3 regions of the Phyllobacterium sp. SB3 genome follow, and region 1 is predicted to be linked to each of the others. Evidence: riboswitches for the same ligand, from Rfam matches in the RefSeq annotation. Region 1 holds a riboswitch; each other region holds the start of a gene.

Region 1 (5,096 bases):
ATACGGTGTATCTGGCTGGTCAAGTCGGTGGCCCCGGCAAGAGCGTAACTGATCAGACGAAAGATATACTCGCGTCCGTTGATCGTTTGCTGAAAGAAGCAGGCACCGACAAATCCAAGCTGTTGCAGGCCATTATTTGGCTCGATGATATGAAGGATTTTGGTGAGATGAATGCAGTGTGGGATGCTTGGGTTGATCCGGCAAATGCTCCAGCGCGTGCAACCGGCGAAGCCAAGCTTGCGACACCAGAGTATAAAGTAGAAATTATCATTACTGCTGCAATTTGAGAGTTAGCCAATAACTCTTCCAGCATTCGGAACTAGCGCGGACACGTGTGTCCGCGCTTTTTTATTGTCAATGTCATGATGGCTCGTTCAGAGGGAGACAGAGCCGTCAATAGGATGGGCCGTTGGGACCATAAGTCATCAAGATGCATTATTTTTCCTAGAATCTCTTTAATACCAGCATCGGTTTTCTTGAATTACACCCCATCCCTAGCTCAATATCCCGTCCATCGGTTTAAGCCTTTATCACAGCGACGATATTGAGAATTTTATACTATAATTTATAGGGCATTGATTATGGCGACAAATATAACGCGGCGTAAGGTGCTGCAGGGTGCAGCCATTGGAACGATGCTGGCGACAGCTGCAAGCGGTAAAGGGGCGCTCAATCTCAACAAAAAACCTAATATCATTTTTATTCTTGCTGATGATCTTGGATACGCCGACCTTTCATCTTACGGGCATCCGACAATAAAAACGCCTTACATCGATAAGATTGGAAATGATGGTGTTCGCCTGTTGCAGGCCTATTCCAACTCGTCGGTTTGCTCAGCGACCAGAACAGCAATTATGACCGGCCAGTACCAGTATCGATTGCCGCTTGGTTTGGAAGAGCCACTTGCGGGGCGCAATGTAGGATTGCCGCCCTCCCAGACAACATTGCCGTCTCTGTTAAAGCAGGCCGGATATGAGACAACATTGATTGGGAAATGGCATTTGGGAGCTTATCCCAATTATGGTCCACTGAAGAGCGGATATGATCATTTCTACGGATTTCGAGGGCCAGCACTCGATTATTACAATCATGGTGCGGACTTCTGGGAAGATGATGTTCAGATTAATGAGGTTGGCTATCTTACGGATCTTCTTGGTGACAGGACTGTTGAGCTGATTGAAAAAAGCGATAGTTGTGAAAGGCCATTCTTTGCAAGCGTGCATTTTAATGCCCCACATTGGCCATGGGAGGCTCCGGGAATACAAGGACAAGAGGAGTCCGCTCGGAAAAAGGCAGGTTTGGCTGCTTTTGACGCGGGTACTCAGGATGTCTATCGTCAAATTGTCGAGCGGTTGGATTTTCAGGTTGGTAGAATACTGCAAGCCCTCTCTGACAATCGCATCAGTGAAAATACAATCATCATTTTTACGAGCGACAATGGTGGCGAAAGATTTTCAAATACTTGGCCTTTCTCCGGCAAAAAATCCGAGTTGCTTGAAGGCGGTATAAGGATTCCCGCCCTCATACGTTGGCCAGCGAAAATACCCGCCGGACAAACCAGTGAGCAAGTCACCTTGAGCATGGATTGGCTGCCCACATTGCTGGAAGCTGCAGAAACAAATGTTAATCCCACCTACCAGCCGGATGGCCTATCCATTTTGCCTGTGTTGACAGGAAACGAACAGGTCAAATCGCGCAATGTGTTTTGGCGCTACAAGGGAAATGCTCAGCGTGCAGCACGTATCGGAAACTATAAATATCTCAAGATTCTAGCGAATGAGTTCCTTTTCAACGTTGTAGATGACCCGTTAGAGCGGGCAAATCTCAAAAATCGACTACCGGATACTTATAAAAGCATCCGACTTGAATGGCTCAAATGGAATCGTGGCATGCTGCCGGAAACGAACGAAAGCCAAACTTATGGATTTACAAGCGCGACATTTGCAGATCATATCGGCGCGCAACCCGTGACGACGGGTGCGAATAAACATGATGAGTAATTTCCTGTGAGCCAAGCGTCGGGATTTAGCCTGCCGGCCGGTGTTTGGGCTGCTGATGTAATGATTACGAAAGTAGTGTTTTGAACAACTACATTGGGACTGCACCAAGTTAATTGCTTGGGTGCACTGGATTTTTGGCGCGGGGTTGAATAAAGTCCGCGCTTCTCCGGATTGCCGTAGGGGCAATTCTTTAAAACGCTTGTCTGATTGTGGTCATTTTCGTCTCCGCAAGACGAGGCAAGCATGAGTAAGGAAAACGATTGCAAGTTCTCGTCCGTGATAACAATGTTGAACAGGCCCTTCGGGTTCTGAAGAAGAAGATGCAACGCGAAGGTCTATTTCGCGAAATGAAAGCCCGTCAGGCTTTTGAAAAGCCATCCGAACGCCGCGTTCGTGAAAAAGCTGAAGCTGTAAGCCGCGCCCGCAAGGCAGCACGCAAGCAGGCTCAGCGTGAGGGTCTGTTACCCGGCCCGAAAAAGAAAGAACGTATTGTACGTCCTGGTGCGCCAGCAGGGAACGACTACAATAACCGCTAAATATTGATAGGCCTTTGTTGCCTTTCATCGTGACGACAAACCCGCATGGCTGAAAGGCCGTAGCGGGTTTCGTTTTATTGTACTTTCAGCATCGTGCGGTTTCAAAAAAGTGCCTTCTTGCACGAAGCATTAATGTATTTACTTATCGATCATCGCAGATTTTTGGAGATATGATCGCTATGGCACTGAAGCTTAATATTATCATCGCAAGCACGCGCCCAGGCCGCGGCGGTCCTGCGGTAGCAAAATGGTTTAATGAGTTTGCCAAGCAGGATGGCAAGTTTGAGCCTGTGCTGATCGATCTTGCTGATTTCAATCTGCCAATCTACGACGAGCCGAATCATCCTCGCATGAAAAAGTACGAGCATGAACACACCAAGAAGTGGAGTGAGGCCATCGAGCCGGGCGATGCTTATATTTTTGTTATGCCGGAATATGACTATAACGCCCCACCGTCATTGATAAATGCGCTGGTCTACCTGTGGAATGAGTGGAACTACAAGCCTGCAAGCTTTGTCAGTTATGGCGGTGTTTCGGGCGGTTTGCGCGCCACGGAATCTGTCAAGGGTCTATTGTCGGCACTCCGCATGGTGCCGCTTGGCGAGAGTGTTCCAATCCCTTCCTATCAGCAGTTTATCAATGATGATGGCGTGTTTACACCAAACGAACTTGTCGCGACCAGCGCTACGACTGTTTTGACAGAATTGGCCAAGTGGGCCGGTGTGTTGAAGCCGCTTCGGAATTCATGATTGTAGAGCCGCTTGACAATAACGTGTCCAGCGGTTCACTTTAAGCCATTCACCAGGGGAGTCCCGACAAGGGGCTGAGATACTGCTTCAGGCATAGCCAAGCGCAGTGACCCGTTGAACCTGATCCAGTTCACACTGGCGTAGGGACGGTGCAAAGGTTATCGCGCATGGTGCATTGGCACTGAATCCATTTTTGGATTCGCGAAGCTTCTTTCATCCTTCCGGCACAGAACTGGGTTTCCTGCAATAACGCAAAGGAACCTGACGATGACTGCTGTAACAAAAATTATCGAGGCCCCAAAGGTTTCAACGGGGCCGCTTCCTGCTTCGATCAAGGTTTATAAACCGGGAAACATTCATTCCGAAATTCGCGTTCCCTTACGTGAAATTTCCGTTCATCCTACTGCGGGTGAACCAAATCTTGCTGTCTATGATTCATCTGGCCCTTACACCGATACAGCCAGAAGTATTGATATCAATAAAGGTATCGAACGCACCCGTGAGACATGGAAGGTTGGGCAGCAGGCCGATAGTTACTCCTACGAAGGACGGCTGATCCAATCCGCCGACAATGGTTTCGCCACTGGTGAGCGACTAACCCGAGAATTCCCCATACTGCATCAACCCCGCAAGGCTCGTGATGGAAAAGCCATAACCCAGCTTGCGTATGCTCGCGCCGGGATTATCACGCCTGAGATGGAATACGTTGCAGTTCGGGAAAATCTTGGCCGTGACGTGGCCCGAAACATAGTGCGGGATGGTGAGTCCTTCGGTGCTTCAGTACCGGATCATGTAACGCCAGAATTCGTCCGTGAAGAAATAGCTCGAGGCAGGGCTATTATACCGGCCAACATAAATCACCCCGAACTTGAGCCAATGATTATCGGCCGGAATTTCCTGGTAAAGATTAATGCCAACATCGGTAATTCGGCCGTGACATCTTCGATGGAAGAAGAAGTGGAGAAGATGGTTTGGGCCATTCGCTGGGGTGGCGATACTGTGATGGATCTTTCGACAGGTCGTAATATTCACAATATTCGCGAGTGGATCATTCGTAATTCGCCCGTACCGATTGGAACAGTTCCGCTTTATCAGGCGCTGGAAAAAGTAGGAGGTATCGCGGAAGACCTGACGTGGGAAGTTTACAGAGATACGCTGATCGAACAGGCAGAGCAGGGAGTTGATTATTTTACCATTCATGCGGGTGTGCGGCTGCACTATATTCCTCTGACTGTAAACCGCGTCACAGGTATTGTTTCGCGGGGCGGATCCATAATGGCAAAATGGTGTCTACATCATCATCGCGAAAGCTTTTTATACGAACATTTTGATGAGATTTGCGATATCTGCCGAGCTTATGATGTGAGCTTCTCCCTTGGAGATGGTTTGCGTCCAGGTTCAATAGCCGATGCAAACGATGCAGCGCAGTTTGCCGAGTTGGAGACCTTAGGTGAACTAACACAAATTGCCTGGGCCAAAGATTGCCAAGTCATGATTGAAGGGCCAGGCCATGTCCCGATGCACAAAATCAAGGAGAATATGGACAAGCAGCTTGCCGTTTGCGGCGAGGCACCTTTCTATACGCTTGGACCGCTCACCACCGATATTGCCCCCGGTTACGATCACATTACATCTGGTATCGGTGCTGCAATGATCGGTTGGTTTGGTACGGCGATGCTTTGCTACGTTACACCCAAGGAGCATTTGGGATTACCCAATCGTGACGATGTAAAGGTTGGCGTCATTACCTATAAGATCGCCGCTCATGCGGCGGACCTTGCCAAGGGGCACCCGGCCGCGAAATTGCGCGA
Region 2 (5,096 bases), on a different contig from region 1:
ATTTTCATTGTCGGCTTCCGTGATCCGACCACGTTCGATTTCGAAAACCTGAAGATACCGGATGCAAAGTCAGGTCCGAAACTTGGCAGTATCCTGCAGCCGCATGACGAGGTGGATCCGAAGTACACACTTACTCCCCGCCTGTGGGAATATCTGCAGCAGTACAAGGCCAAGCATCAGGCCAAGGGCAACGGTTTCGGTTTCAGCCTGTTCGGCCCTGACGATGTCGCGCGCACTCTTTCGGCGCGATACTACAAGGATGGCTCCGAGGTCCTGATCGACCAGCCGGGCAAGCGCCCCCGCCGCCTGACGCCGCTTGAATGCGCGAGGCTTATGGGATTTGACCGTGGCGAGCGACGTTTCCGCATCAGTGTGTCGGATACGCAGGCCTATCGCCAGTTCGGCAATGCTGTTGTCGTGCCTGTGGTTGAATTCATTGCGCAGGCAATGCAGCCGCATATCGAAACGGCAATCCGGCGTGCCGAGGCATTGCCCGAAGTTGCCTATGATGTTCCCGTCGTAACAAGGCCGGAACGCGTGCCTGCAGCCGTCAATGCCTGACACTGTCACCCCTGAAGTCAGAAGCCGGATGATGGGGGGCATCAGGGGAAAGAACACGCGCCCGGAAATGCTTTTGCGCCAGGGACTGCATGCAGCAGGGTTCCGGTTCAGGCTGCATGACCGCAAGCTGCCGGGCTCCCCGGATCTGGTCTTTCCGCGCTATCGCGCCGTGATCTTTGCCAATGGCTGCTTCTGGCACGGTCACGACTGCCATCTGTTCAAGATTCCATCAACGCGGCCGGAGTTCTGGCTGCCGAAGATCGAAGGCAATCGCAGGAGAGACGGGGTCGCTGCGGTTGCGCTTGCCGGCGCCGGATGGAGGCAGGCAGTCATCTGGGAGTGTGCGCTCAAGGGGAGAACGCGGCGCCCACTTGCAGAAATACTGGAAAGCTGCGCGGCATGGCTCATTTCGGACCTGCCGCATCTTGAAATCAGGGGAATGGAATAGATGCGCCGCGGACAGCTGTCAGACTGCTTTGAGGGGATCGTCGTCAAGCGTCTCAGTGCCGTGGAGACGTCCCCCGCCATATCGCACCAGCATGAATTCAACGGCACGATGGAACTGCGCCGTCTCTTTGGCGATGATGATCGCAGGAATATCCCTGCCCGCTTCATCTGGCTTGGCCATGAACAGGAGGCAATTACGGTCGAGGGCAGCCTCAGCTGGTACGATGCAAGACGCCGGCATCCGACCCGCACCGAATACCGTCTCTATTATTATGAGAACGAAATCACCGGCATGATGCGGCAGGGGGACGTATTCTTCCTCGCCGTTTGCCGCGATAGGTCCGCCATGGTGATCATTACTCCGGCCGAGAGCACCATCCAGAACCAGCTCCTGTGGCTCTTCGATCTGGATGAGCAACCGGAATTCCGGTTTACCTACCAGGAGATCGAGGGGTCGCATGATGCGGAGCTGGATTTCACAGCCCGCTATATCCTGGATGAACTCGGCATCGAGCCTGCGGAACCGGAAGCCAATACGCTTGATACACTGATCGAGAAGTTCGGCCTGGTATTTCCGACAACCCGGGTCTTTTCGGAGCTGGCCCGGTCATCCCTCCCCGAGGTTTCGGCAAAGGACGATCCCGACGCAGCGCTTGTTGCCTGGATCGACAGAGAGGAGCAGCTGTTTCGAAGGCTCGAGCGGCGCATCGTGGCTGAACGGATCAGCAACGGTTTCGGCTCGGCTGATGATGCCGATGTCGACGGCTTCCTCAGCTTTTCGCTCAGCGTCCAGAACCGGCGAAAATCTCGCGCCGGCTCTGCCCTTGAAAACCATCTTGAGGCAATCTTTATTGCGCATGGCATTCGCTATGCCCGTGGTGTCGAGACAGAAAACCGCAACAAGCCGGACTTCCTGTTCCCGGGACAGGTCGAGTATCGCGATCCGGAGTATCCGGCCGAACGCCTGTTCATGCTCGGTTCAAAGTCGACGCTCAAGGATCGCTGGCGGCAGGTATTGTCGGAAGCCGAGCGCATAGACAACAAGCATCTTCTGACACTGGAACCCGGCATATCCGAAAACCAGACCGACGAGATGCAGACCAAGAAGCTGCAACTGGTACTGCCAAGAAAAATCCACACGACCTACAAGCCGTCGCAGCAAAACTGGGTGATCGATGTGTCCATGTTCCTCTCCCTTGTAACCGGGCCTCAAGACAAAACCTGACGTTGCCCATTCAATCTTTGGTTCATATTTACCAGCAAAAGTTCGTCATTCAGACAGATGGTTGCTTACTTCGATCAGCAATACCCGGCCAGGCTGAAACGTCAGGCTTATATTTGAATCAGAGGTTTCCTGTCCGGGCTGTGGCGTTGTCCGGATCTGATTTGAAGTTATTATGAGCACTAGTTGGATAAACTTTTACAACCAAGTGTTTCTGGCTTCACCTGCATCCAGCAGACAATATCCGTCGCGCCATTGACAGGACCTCCAAAACACGACACGTTCGTTCCATTCCGAGGGGAGCATCGTACGATGCTGAGATGGCGTTGAGCTGGACCCTTGAACCTGATCCGGGTCATGCCGGCGTAGGAACGGAAACCGGCGCTATCCGGCCACCCCTTTCTCTTCTTCGCTTTGCCTGGATTTCCTGTGATCATCGTCTGGAGATCGATCTGTGATGTACAAGTTTTTCAATTTCGTCGGCATGTGTCGAATTCGTTCCGCCCCTATCGGTTCCACATAAGCCATCATGCGCGCCTCTCACGCGGGCTCTGCTCTCATTATACTTGTTGTTTCCTGGCAGGTGGGCATCTGGCTGTTTGCGCCTCCCCATTACATTCTTCCCGCGCCGATCGCGGTCGCAACGACTTTCCTGCGCCAGCCCGGCCTTTTGATTGAGAATAGTTTGATCACGTGTACGGAAATTGTGTTGGGTCTGATACTGGGAACGTGTTTTGGCGCAGCCACCGCCTTCGCAATTGCGGCATGGCCGCGCTTCGGTCAGATGGTCTGGCCGATGGTGATCGTGCTGCAAGCCCTTCCCGTCTTTGTGCTGGCGCCGATCCTCGTTCTTTGGCTCGGCTTCGGCATAGCCTCCAAGGTTGCAATGACGACAATCATCATCTTCTTTCCCGTCGCCTCCGCATTTACCGACGGCCTGCATCGCACCAATCGCGACATTTTCGATGCCGTTTCGTTGACCGATGCGACGCACTGGCAGTCTCTGGTTCAAGTACGTATGCCGCTTGCCCTTCCCAGCCTCGTATCCGGTCTTCGGGTCGCAGCACCATTGGCCCCGCTTGGCGCTGTTATCGGCGAATGGGTCGGGGCATCCGCCGGGCTCGGGTTTGTCATGGTTCAGGCCAATGCGCGCATGCAAACCGATATTGTATTTGCAGCAATGGCAGTCCTCGCCCTGCTTACCCTTCTTCTCAGATTTATGGTCGATGCACTGACGAGGGGGCTGACCCCTTGGGCGCATGAGACTTCCCCTAAATCCCCGTCCTTCAGGAGAAACGTCCAGATATGAACCGCTTCGTTCTTGCAAGCTTTATCACTCTCGCCAGTTTGCTGCCAGTGCCAGTGCAGGCCGCTGACAAGCTCACCGTGCTATTGGAATGGTTTGTCAATCCGGACCATGCGCCCATGATCATCGCAAAGGAGCGTGGGTTGTTTGCAGATGCGGGCCTCGACGTCGAGTTTATCCCGCCGGCCGATCCGTCTGCCGTACCGCGGCTGGTCTCAGCCAAGCAGGCTGATATTGGCATTCACTATCAGCCCAGCCTTTATCTCGACCATGAGGCCGGTTTGCCCCTCGTGCGGTTCGGCACACTGGTGGAAACGCCCCTCAACACGGTGACAGTGCTGGCGAATGGTCCTATCAAGAGCCTTGGAGACCTCAAGGGCAAGAAGATCGGCTTTTCCGTCTCTGGCTTCGAAGACGCGATGCTGAGGCGTATGCTCGCGGCGGAAGGGCTTACGAAGGACGATGTGGAATTGATCAATGTCAACTTTTCGCTTTCGCCTTCGCTGATTGGCGGCAAGGTGGATGCGACGCTTGGCGGGTTCCGCAATTTCGAATTAACGCAAATGAAGCTTGCCGGCCATGAAGGACGATCCTTCTTTCCGGAAGAATATGGCGTTCCGCCATATGATGAACTGATCTACGTAACACATCGGGACGCTGCCAAAGACAGCAGGCTACGCCGTTTTCTCGGCGCCGTCGAGCAAGCCTCCATTTTCATGACCAACCACCCGCAGGAGGCCTGGGAGCTGTTTGTGAGAGCCTATCCAAATCTTGATGATGAACTAAACCGGACAGCCTTCTTCGATACGCTGCCGCGTTTTGCCAAGCGCCCTGCAGCTGTCGACCATCTGCGCTATGCACGCTTTGGTGCTTTCATGCAGGAAACCGGCCTGATTAAAACGGCCCCTGCCGTTGAAGATATCACTATTGAAGTCCGTTGAATGAAGAACCGGAATTCAATCGCTTCCAGACAGACTCCAATCGATGTCTATAGTCCGGATTATGGGTCTTGGATCGCTTCACCAAACTGGACATTCTTGCAGAAGCAACGACAGAACATGACCGGCCTTATCTTCAGGATCAGATCGCGTTCGACAATTGGCAGCTGACCCTCAATGGTCGTCAAGACCGGCCGATAGCAAGACCACCAATCGCCTGACAGGCGGTGCAACAGACACCGATGACATTGCATTTGCTGGCCGCATCGGATTGGCCTGTCTGTTTGATAACGGCATCGCGCCTTATGTCAGCTATGCGACATCATTTCAGCCTGCCACTGGAACTGCCTGGAACGGGTGACACCTCAAGCCAACGGAAGGCGAGCAATATGAAGTCGGCATCAAATACGAACCGCCCTGCTTCAATGGCTTTTTTGCTATCTCGGCATTCCATCTGACGCAGCAGAATGTTCTGACCACCGATCTCGGCCATCAATGTGAGAGCTGGGTGATCCTCAGTGCGGAAACTTCAACACCCAGACCAGCGAGGTTCGGGTCCATGGACGAATTTGAGGCCAAGGTTGGGATTATCGATACCTTCGATCTGATTGGCTCATACACC
Region 3 (5,096 bases), on a different contig from region 1:
TTTCCTTGTGAAGATCTCCGATCAGATCAAGCATTTCATGACGTAGCGCCGGGCCTAATGATGCAAAAGCTTCATCAAGCAATAAAACGGGCCTGTTACGAACCAATGCGCGGGCAATGGCAACGCGCTGACGTTCCCCGCCGGATAGAGCTTCGGGTTTTCGTCGTTCTTTTCCCGTAAGCCCAACTTTCTGGATAGCGGCCTGTATGTCAGCCTGATCTGTCTGACTAAGCTTGAGGTTGGATCGGCGACCAAGCCCCACATTGGATACAACGTCGAGATGGGCAAAGAGATTATTGTCCTGAAATACCATTGAGACCGGTCGTTGTGAAGGCGGCAACGCGGTGACATCAAGATCGCCTATTCTTACCAAGCCTCCAACCGGCCGCTCGAAACCTGCAATAAGATTAAGCAGCGTCGATTTTCCCGATCCGCTAGGTCCGATGATCGCGGTTATCGAGCCAGATTCGATGAATATATCGAAGTTCATAGCCATTTCGCCATAGTCAAAACGAACGGCGTCGAGTTGAACTGAGACGCCATTTGTTGCTGGCTCAGCCATTGTTGCTATCCCTTCTGGCCAAGCTGGTTGCACCTCTGTCAGCGATTATCATGAGTATCAGGCAAAGAGCCGCAAGGATTAGCGCAAGTCCTGCAGCGTCGTCAGTACGGTAGCTCCCCATTCGCTGCAACAGCAAATAGGGCAGGGTGAGAATGCTATCGTTGCCAAAAAGCGCAATCGTTCCAAGATCCCCGAGGGACAAAGCCATGGCAAAAGCAAAAGCGATGCCCAGCGGTCGCTTTAAAACCGGCCAGTCAATGATCTGGAGTCGATTCCAGCCGGTGATACCAAGCTGCTCGCAAAGCCGGTTGTTACGGCTCGCTGCGGTATCCCATGACGGACGAAGAATGCGAAACGCAAAGGGGATGGCCATAGCGGCGTTAACGCAAACAACCATGAGGGGTGCAATACTGAACGGATCGACGAAGTGGCGGGAGAGTATGAACCATCCCGCACCAATGACGATAGGCGGCACGACCATGATCAGGCTTGCGCCAAGATCAAGGGAACGCTCGAACATTCCGGCACTGGCATAGCGTCGTCTGGTTGCAAGAAACTCGCGTGCAATTACCAGACTCATTGAGATTATCAGCGATAGTGCTGCAGCGGTCGCGCCGAGAATAAGACTTGTAGCAATTGCACGCCAGACCATTGTCTCGGATAGAAGCCGCGTAAGGTCCGCGGAAAGTCCGGAAACGACCGTGCCGACAATGGGCAGGGCGATGAAGAGAAAACCAAGCAGGATTAATGTGATATTCCACGTTCTAGCCTGCCAGGAGGGTGTGTCGAGGCGGCGTGTCGTCGTGCGCATGCTAAAACCTTCTTCGGTTGGTCGACCGGCCAATGACAGCACGGAAAGCACGGCGATAGTCAGACAAAGCTGGAGAAGCGTTAATGAAACTGCTCTGGCGATGTCGAAATCAAAGTGAAGGGATTGGTAGATTGCAACTTCAAGTGTTGTAGCGCGAGGCCCGCCGCCAAGTGTCAGAACCACTGTGAACGAGGTGATGCACAGCATGAAGATCAGGCCAGCCACTCCGGATATATTGCGCAGAATGACAGGCCATTCGATCAGCTTGAATTGGGTCCAGTTGCTCATTCCCAATTGTGATGACAGCTTCCAGTAATCTTCCGGAATGGAATCAAGGCTTGAAAGAATAAGCCGTGTCGCCAGCGGCAAATTGAAAAATACATGGGCTAGAAGAATTCCCGTCAGCCCGTAAATGTCAGGAACGATATCCAGTCCGAGCCATGCAAATGTTGAGGCAAGCAATCCGTTCCGCCCATAAATACTGGTGATACCGAGGACAGCTACAAGCGCCGGCAATGCCAGTGGCAGCGCAAACAACCGTAATATCATCCCGCGCCCGGGAAAACTCTGCTGTGAGTGCAACGCGCATGCAAGCGGGATGGCAAATCCCACCGAAAGCACCATGGAAAGCAGCGCTTGCAGGATTGTGAAACGAGCGATCCGCCAGAGATAGCTGTCGAACGCGGCAAACCCTTCCGTGCTGCCACGGAAAGCTTCGATTGCAAGGCTGAGTAAAGCGCCGCCTGCCAATATACTGAGAAAGGCGAGGGCGAGAGCCCCCGCCACAGGTTTGATCAAGCTTGCCGCCATTGGTGTTATTTACTCATGGCTTCCAGCCATTCGTCGATCCAGGCTTTGCGGTTTTCAGCCACTTCTTCAGCCGTGAAAGTGAGTGTCTTGGACGGTTTTACCAGCGTATCGAAAGCCGGGTTAAGCGGAGTGGAGGTTTTCGCCGCCGGATACATCCAGTTGCTTTCCGGAATGGTGTCCTGAAAGGCAGTACCTGTCATGAATGTCAGGAACTGCGCTGAAAGCGGGTTTTGGGACCCGTTCACCGTTTGCGCCGCTACTTCGACCTGCAAATAATGGCCTTCTTCGAAAGAAGCGGCTTTATAGCGGTCGGTTTTTTCGGCGATCAGGTGATAGGCAGGTGATGTGGTGTAGGAAAGAACCAGCGGCGCTTCACCTTTGGTGAAGAGCCCATAGGCTTCCGACCAGCCGGGCGTAACGGTCAAGACACGGTCTTTCAACTTAGCCCAGGCTTCACCGGCTTTGTCGCCATATACCGACTTGACCCACAATACGAGACCAAGACCCGGCGTTGAGGTACGGGGATCTTCAATGACAATCTTCTGCTTCGGGTCACCTTCAACGAGGCTTTTTAAACTCGCAGGAGCGTCTTTGATTTTCTCGCTGTCATAGATGACGGCGAAGTAGCCGTAATCATAAGGAACGAAGGTATCATCCTTGAATCCACCGGGGATATCGACCGTGCTGGCGTCGATACCATGTGGCGCGAAAAGTCCGGTTTGCCGGGCTTCATAGGTCAGGTTGGTGTCAAGTCCGAGAACAATGTCAGCCTTTGTAGAAGCCCCCTCGAGTTTCAGCCGGTTGAGCAGTGCAACGCCATCGGCAACTGCAACAAAGTCGACTGTGCAGGTGCATTGTTTCTCGAAAGCCACTTTGACTTTCGGTCCCGGTCCCCATTCGGCTGTAAAGCTTTCATAGGTATAGACCGTCAGCTTGCCTTCTGCGCTCGCAGTGCCGGCAATGCCTAATGCAAAAGCACTGGTAACAACGGCAAACTTCATAAGATCGGGTAGTCGCATAGGCACCTCCTGGAGTTGGATTTTCAAAAGGATAGGTGCGCCGGCCTGTAGAGCCGCATCTAATCCCTCCGCCGGTACAAACCGGATCAGGTTCCGCGGGTTGACTGGATTGTTCCAGCCTCTCAGCCTGTTGATGCAGGCACCCCGTTAGAGCAGGAGCCAGATTAAAGACTATAGCCATCAAGCGCAAGCGGCCATAGGCTAGCCGCTTGTTTTTGTTGTGCTTCCCCCTTGCCACGCCCGCTTTTGCGTCTGGCTGTTGATGGATGGGGAAAGACGGGCGGTCATCGAAGCGCGTCTTGGTAGATAAATTATGCGATCCGAGGACCGCCCGTCCGGCGATTTTGTCATCTGCCCGTTCCGCTTGGGGGGCTCCGGCTGCGTCAGGCACGCCATTTGCGGCATGCCCCTAGTCGCCGACGCCCCTTAAAGTGCTCGTCCAGCACGCGCCGCTCCTAGTAACGGCAGGGGAACCCTTGGACAGAACTTCCCCGGACAACGGGTCCGTAACCCGCCATCGGAGGCGCCCATCCTTCCCCAACTTCGAACGGCTCCGGAAGCAGTTCCCCGCGGGAAGGACACGAAAAGAATAAATCAGCTCCAAAGCTGTTGGATAAGTTTTCCGAGATTATTTTTGGAAGGGAGGAGCAACCGCAGTTTTTCGGTCAATGCAGGCTCGGGAAGTGGGAGTTTGCCTAAACAGAATGCGTGGTTCGCCCTTCGACAAGCTCAGGAGGGCTCACCATGAGGAAGGTTAGTGGGCTGCACGCTAATCATCAGCGTTTGCAGATACATTGCAAATCCTGACTCCCTGCAATTACCGTCCTTCCTCGTGGTGAGCGTCCTGAGCTTGTCGAAGGGCAAATTATGCAGGGATTTACGCAGTCGATCTTCCTCGTGGGAGTAAAAGCTTACGCATTAATGAACCAGACCGGAAACGCCCAGTAGCGTCTCGATCGTATCGCCCTGTTGTTTCAATTCCGCACTGGTGCCTTGCCAGGCAATTCGTCCGCGTTCCAGAATGAGCACATGCTCGGCAAAGTCGAGCGCGCTTTGTATGCGCTGTTCAACGAGCAGGATGGTCATTTCCCCGCTGGATGCCAAACGCGTAAGCGCGGCCATCAACTCTTCGCAAATTACCGGCGCCAGCCCTTCCAAAGGCTCATCAAGTAGAAGCACGCTGGGTTTCCCTAGAATCGAACGAGCCGTTGACAGCATCTGCTGTTCGCCGCCGGAAAGTTGAGAGCCGAGATTTTTCCGTCGCTCCTTCAGGCGGGGAAACATGTCATACGCTTCCTCCAGCGCCGATTGCGGGCGGCCCTTCAAACCGACGAAAAGATTTTCCTCGACGGTTAGCGAAGCGAAAATGCAGCGTGCCTGCGGAACATACCCCAACCCTTTCAGGGCACGGGCAGAGCTGTCGAGGGTTTCAATGGCCGTATCGTCAAGCCGTATCGAGCCATTGTAACGGCGCGTCTGCCCGGCAAGTGTTGCGAGCAATGTTGTCTTGCCCATGCCATTGCGTCCCAACACAGCGAGGCGGCCACCAGAAGGTACCGAAAATGAAATGTCTTCCAAAATGCGGGTTGGGCCATATCCGGCACTAAGACCTGTGACCTCAAGCGACGCTGCTGTCATGGCCATAACTCCCAAGATAGGCTTCACGTACGCGGGGATCGCGTGTCACATCGGCTGGTGATCCGTCGAAAATAATCTCACCAGCGGCCAGGACGATGACCCTTTTGGCAAAGCGAAAAACAAGATCCATGTCGTGTTCGATCATCAGCACGGCGAGGTTGTCAGGCAGTTTTGCAAGTGCTTCCTCAATGCGTCCGGTATCGCTTTGCGGAACACCTGCGGCGGGCTCGTCGAGCAACAGAACCTTAGGCCGCAA

The links. Region 1 has a riboswitch for thiamine pyrophosphate ahead of thiC (phosphomethylpyrimidine synthase ThiC). Riboswitches for the same ligand answer to the same signal wherever they lie in the genome.
Region 2: linked by a shared signal. The riboswitch ahead of ABKW30_RS10355 (ABC transporter permease) and the one ahead of thiC (phosphomethylpyrimidine synthase ThiC) in region 1 are both predicted to bind thiamine pyrophosphate.
Region 3: linked by a shared signal. The riboswitch ahead of thiB (thiamine ABC transporter substrate binding subunit) and the one ahead of thiC (phosphomethylpyrimidine synthase ThiC) in region 1 are both predicted to bind thiamine pyrophosphate.

What each region holds. Positions count from the first base shown of each region.
Region 1 covers NZ_JBDYKI010000003.1:552,949-558,044, forward strand. The annotation lists gene ABKW30_RS13860 (RidA family protein) at 1-287, shown strand, start outside; gene ABKW30_RS13865 (sulfatase-like hydrolase/transferase) at 582-2,000, shown strand; gene rpsU (30S ribosomal protein S21) at 2,261-2,536, shown strand; gene ABKW30_RS13875 (NAD(P)H-dependent oxidoreductase) at 2,716-3,285, shown strand; TPP riboswitch at 3,330-3,450, shown strand; gene thiC (phosphomethylpyrimidine synthase ThiC) at 3,553-5,096, shown strand, end outside.
Region 2 covers NZ_JBDYKI010000002.1:805,175-810,270, reverse strand. The annotation lists gene dcm (DNA (cytosine-5-)-methyltransferase) at 1-561, shown strand, start outside; gene ABKW30_RS10365 (very short patch repair endonuclease) at 554-1,009, shown strand; gene ABKW30_RS10360 (type II restriction endonuclease) at 1,010-2,233, shown strand; TPP riboswitch at 2,517-2,619, shown strand; gene ABKW30_RS10355 (ABC transporter permease) at 2,760-3,539, shown strand; gene ABKW30_RS10350 (ABC transporter substrate-binding protein) at 3,536-4,477, shown strand; gene ABKW30_RS10345 (hypothetical protein) at 4,546-4,695, shown strand.
Region 3 covers NZ_JBDYKI010000001.1:308,713-313,808, reverse strand. The annotation lists gene thiQ (thiamine ABC transporter ATP-binding protein) at 1-562, opposite strand, end outside; gene thiP (thiamine/thiamine pyrophosphate ABC transporter permease) at 555-2,183, opposite strand; gene thiB (thiamine ABC transporter substrate binding subunit) at 2,189-3,202, opposite strand; TPP riboswitch at 3,249-3,359, opposite strand; gene ABKW30_RS01575 (ABC transporter ATP-binding protein) at 4,121-4,840, opposite strand; gene ABKW30_RS01570 (ABC transporter ATP-binding protein) at 4,821-5,096, opposite strand, start outside.